Regions from separate parts of the Nonomuraea sp. NPDC003754 genome, predicted to be linked through region 1. Evidence: predicted binding sites of a transcription regulator. Region 1 holds the regulator's gene; the other holds the start of a gene.
The links. The regulator LexA, encoded in region 1, represses DNA repair genes until DNA is damaged. The targets are predictions, from matches to a motif close to TCGAACANNTGTTCGA.
Positions count from the first base shown of each region.

Region 1 (2,399 bases):
CGTCGCCGCGCCCCGTCCCACCCGACCGGGCATTTCCGCGGCCGGTCCCACCCGACCGGCCGTCTCCACGCCCCGTCCCGCCCGACCGGCCGTCTGCGCGTGCCTTCCGCTCTCGCCTGCCGTTCATCGCCGCCCCCGTATCTGTGCTGTCGTCTGCCGGGCCGGGCGTCCCCTCCCGCGCGACCGGCCCCGCCACCCCCTGGTCGCGGACGACCCGCAACCGCCCGCCTCCTGCCCCGCGTGGTCCCGTGGACTGTCCGCCCGATGCCCCTCGCGACCCGGCAAACCGTCCACCCCCAACCTCGCGCGGCCCCGCGGGCCGTCCGCCGATCTGCTTGTCCTGGCCTGCCGTACCTCGGGGTGGAGGGACCAGGCGGAGGCGCCGGTCTCCTGGTACGGCAGGGCGCCCGCGCTCCTCCCTGGTGATGTCGGCGATCAGGGTGAGTTGCTCGTCTTGGCCGGTCGAATCTGTCGTCGTGGTCGCCCGCACTGATGACCTCCCGCCACCGTCGACCCAAGGAAAAGGTCAAACAAAGATCAGTGAATCGAACACGGTGTCGATCGAACTCCCGTACGATGTTGTACACCACGTCACCGACGATTTCGAGGAAGACTCGAACAATTGTTTGAAGTTGATCTCCATCGGCGGTACGGTCGCTGTGTGCGACATGAAGACCACGGACCGGAAGGGTGGGCCGGTGAGGCAGGCCGCCGGGCGAGGAGGAAAGCATGAGCGAGCCGAATGACGGCAACGGCGTCAGCGACCTTGCGGTCCGCCGTCGCGACTCACTGGGCCTGACGCCCAGGCAACGCAAGATCCTTGAGGTGATTCGCGACTCCGTCCAGCAGCGCGGCTATCCGCCGTCCATGCGTGAGATCGGCGAGGCCGTGCAGCTGACCAGCACGTCCAGCGTGTCTCACCAGCTGACCGCGTTGCAGCGCAAGGGCTACCTGAGGCGTGACCCGCACCGCCCTCGCGCCCTTGAGGTGAGGCTGCCGGGTGAGCCCGTGCTGTGGGTCGACCCCGATGCCAGCGAGGTCGAGTCGCAGGTGAGCAGGCCGACGGCCGCCTACGTTCCCCTGGTCGGTCGCATCGCCGCCGGTGGCCCCATCCTCGCCGAGGAAAGTGTGGAAGACGTCTTCGCGCTGCCCAAGCAGCTCGTCGGCGAGGGCACCCTCTTCCTCCTCCAGGTCGCGGGTGACTCGATGATCGAGGCAGCGATCGCTGACGGCGACTGGGTGGTCGTACGGCAGCAGCCGGTGGCCGAGAGCGGTGACATCGTGGCAGCCATGATCGACGGCGAGGCGACGGTGAAGACGTTCAAGCGCAAGGACGGCCACGTCTGGCTGGTGCCGCACAACGCCAACTACGACCCGATCCCCGGCGACGAGGCCAGCGTCCTCGGCAAGGTCGTCGCAGTCCTGCGCCGCCTCTGACCGCATCTCGCCGCTCGATCGGCCCTCACCTTTCCCGAGGGTCGATCGAGCCGGCGTAGCCCTGGCCGGTGGGACCGACACAGCCCTGCCCAGTCCGGAATGCCGTGTCGCATGAGTGTCCGTCGCTTCCGCACGCCGACGCCCGGAATGGCTTGTCGCCTGGATGTACGCCGCCTCCACATGCCGACGCCCACGCGCGGATCCCGGCTCCTACCCGCGAGCGACGCCTTCGGGCGGAACATCACCCGACCCGCGACCCACGTTGCGCACGGAGCAGCGACCCGACCGGCGGCCCATTCGTGCACGTCGGCGGCCGGATGCCGACGGGCCGGGTGGAGCCGTACCCATCGAGGGGCGCGCGTCCGAACCCCAGCCCACAGTTCGGAGAACGGACTGGCCATCACTTCATGCGTTGGTGCGAGGGCTCTTCCAGGCATCCCGCTATCCGGACTCGGGCGCGAGCTGGTCGCACAGAACCCTCCGACACCCGGCGACACCGATGCGTTCGATTTCCGGCAATCCCGGCCCATCGGACATTTCCCGGGTCTGGGTGACACTGATCGGGTGGACGACTTCTTCCCCCCGCCCGCCAAGGACGGCCTGAAATGGGCGAGCGCCGGTCCCGATGTCATCGCCTGCTGGATCGCCGACATGGACTTCGCCACCGCTCCCCCGATCGTCGAGGCACTCCAGCGGCGTGCCCGCGGGGACCTCGGCTACCCCACCTGGGCCGCCGACCCGCAGGCCGGACCGCTGGCGGAGACCTTCGCCGAGCGCATGCTCACCCGGTACGGCTGGCCCGCCGACCCGGCAGCCGTCCGCACCTTCTCCGATCTCAACCAGGCGCTCCAGGTGGTCCTTCACCTCGCCACCGAACCCGGTGACAGGATCGCCATGCAGGTTCCGGCGTACCCGCCCTTCCTCGGCACGATCGAGGAGATGGGCCGCACGCTGCACACCGA
Region 1 is NZ_JBSGJX010000018.1:18,334-20,732, reverse strand. It holds gene lexA (transcriptional repressor LexA) at 730-1,437, shown strand; gene ACWEVS_RS22715 (MalY/PatB family protein) at 2,002-2,399, shown strand, end outside.

Region 2 (2,399 bases), on a different contig from region 1:
GACGTGCTCATGGCTCAGCCCGGATCAGACGTCACCAGGCTTGGGCGCGGAAGCCTTGGAGCCGCGGCCCGAGGAGGCGGGAGCCGGAGGGGCGGCGGGAGCGGCGGCCTCGGCGGGCGCGTCGACGCGCGGGCCCACGCCCAGCTTCTCCTTGATCTTCTTCTCGATCTCGTTGGCCACGTCGGGGTGGTTGCGCAGGAAGTTACGCGCGTTCTCCTTGCCCTGGCCGAGCTGGTCGCCCTCGTAGGTGTACCAGGCGCCGGACTTGCGGACGAAGCCGTGCTCCACACCCATGTCGATGAGGCCGCCCTCACGGGAGATGCCCACGCCGTACAGGATGTCGAAGTCGGCGACGCGGAAGGGCGGCGCCATCTTGTTCTTGACGACCTTGACGCGGGTGCGGTTGCCGACCGCCTCCGTGCCGTCCTTGAGCGTCTCGATGCGCCGGATGTCGAGGCGGACCGAGGCGTAGAACTTCAGCGCCTTACCACCGGTCGTGGTCTCGGGCGAGCCGAACATGACACCGATCTTCTCGCGCAGCTGGTTGATGAAGATGGCGGTGGTGCCGGTGCTGTTGAGCGCGCCCGCGACCTTGCGCAGCGCCTGGGACATCAGACGGGCCTGGAGACCGACGTGGCTGTCGCCCATCTCGCCCTCGATCTCGGCCTTGGGCACCAGGGCGGCGACCGAGTCGATGACGATGATGTCGACGGCGCCCGAGCGGATCAGCATGTCGGCGATCTCCAGCGCCTGCTCACCCGTGTCGGGCTGGGAGACGAGCAGCGCGTCGGTGTCGACGCCGAGCTTCTTGGCGTATTCGGGGTCGAGGGCGTGCTCGGCGTCGATGAACGCGGCGATGCCGCCGGCCCGCTGGGCGTTGGCCACCGCGTGCAGCGCCACCGTGGTCTTACCGCTGGACTCGGGACCGTAGACCTCGATGATGCGGCCGCGGGGGAAACCACCGATGCCGAGCGCGACGTCGAGCGCGATCGAACCGGTCGGGACAACCTCGATGGGAGCCCTGGCGTCATCGCCGAGGCGCATGACGGAGCCCTTGCCGAACTGCCGCTCGATCTGTGCGAGGGCAGTCTCAAGGGCCTTCTCGCGGTCGTTGATAGCCATGGGAACTCCCCGGGAGGGTCGTGGTGTGGTCGGTCGAGTGAAAGCTACGCGGTGGGACCGACAATTTTCCGCCGGACGCGCGAGGCACCGTGGCCGGCGCTTCTCATGGTAGCCGAACGGCTGTTCGATCGCGCCTCGAACACGCCGACCACCCGCCGTGCCCGGCCGACATTCCCTGACAATCCGCCGGGCCGGTTGCCATGGCCGCTGACCTGGGGAGATCCTGTTGGAAAGGTCGAGAGGCGGCGACGTGACGAGCACGTACACCGGGCAGCGGCGCACCCACCTGGAGGCGCTCGCGGCGTTGCTCCCCGGCTGTGGGCTCGTGGGGCGCATGATCGGCGGCGACGACCCGGTGCTGTGGGTGTGGCATCCGCGCACGGGCCGCCAGACCATCATCTTCGCGACCCCGTCCGCCGCCGCGTGGGTCTTCCTGTGGTCGCCGGGCGGCCAGGGCCACGCCGACGATCCCGCCGGTACGGCGGAGGCGCTCCACACCTGCCTGACCGACGAGTGACCCGGACCGGTACGGCAAGCGCGAGCCGGAGAAGCGCCCCCGATCGGTACGGCACACGCGGACCCCGCCGAGCGACCCGGACCTCTACGGCCCGCGCGACCCAGCCGAACGACCCAGCCGAACGACCCCCGCCGCTACGGCACGCGGGAGCCGCTCTGCGGACACCGCACGCGCCTGTCACCCGACGAACGACGCCCGCAGGCCCGCCACGGTGTTCGCCAGGCCGTCGGCCGCGGCCCGGTCGAGCGCTCCCGTGAGCGTCTCCTCGTAGGCCGCTCTCGCCCCGTTCCTGCGTTCCCTGCCCGCCTCGGTGATCACCGTGTAGACGCCTCGCCGATCCTTGGCGCACAGGTCGCGGCGGGTCAGCCCGGACGCCTCGAGCCGTCCCACCAGGCGGGTGACCGAGCTCTGGTTGAGCCCGAGCAGGTCGGCCAGCTCCTGCATGCGCAGCTCGCCGTCGGCGGCCGCGGACAGGTGGCACAGCGCTCGATACTCCGACAGGCCGAGGCCGTGCCGCTGCAACGCGGTGGCGAGTGCGTGCTCCACCCTGGCGTGCAGCCGTACCACCCCGGCCCAGACGTCCTGGTCGAGCGTCGCCATCGGTTCCTCCTACGGTGTCGGCGCCCACTTTATGGACAGGCGACGAACTCAGGCGCGTCCGAGGTGCCCGAGCACGAAGGCGGCCCGTTCCGCAACGGGAGCGCGCGGCAGTTCCACCAGTTCGTAGCCGTAGTCGAGGTAGGCCGAGGACACGGAGGCG
Region 2 is NZ_JBSGJX010000007.1:161,379-163,777, forward strand. It holds gene recA (recombinase RecA) at 25-1,122, opposite strand; gene ACWEVS_RS11600 (hypothetical protein) at 1,349-1,639, shown strand; gene ACWEVS_RS11605 (MarR family winged helix-turn-helix transcriptional regulator) at 1,817-2,239, opposite strand; gene ACWEVS_RS11610 (AAA family ATPase) at 2,288-2,399, opposite strand, start outside.
Region 2: the regulator LexA is predicted to act here: its motif matches at 1,235-1,250, upstream of recA (recombinase RecA).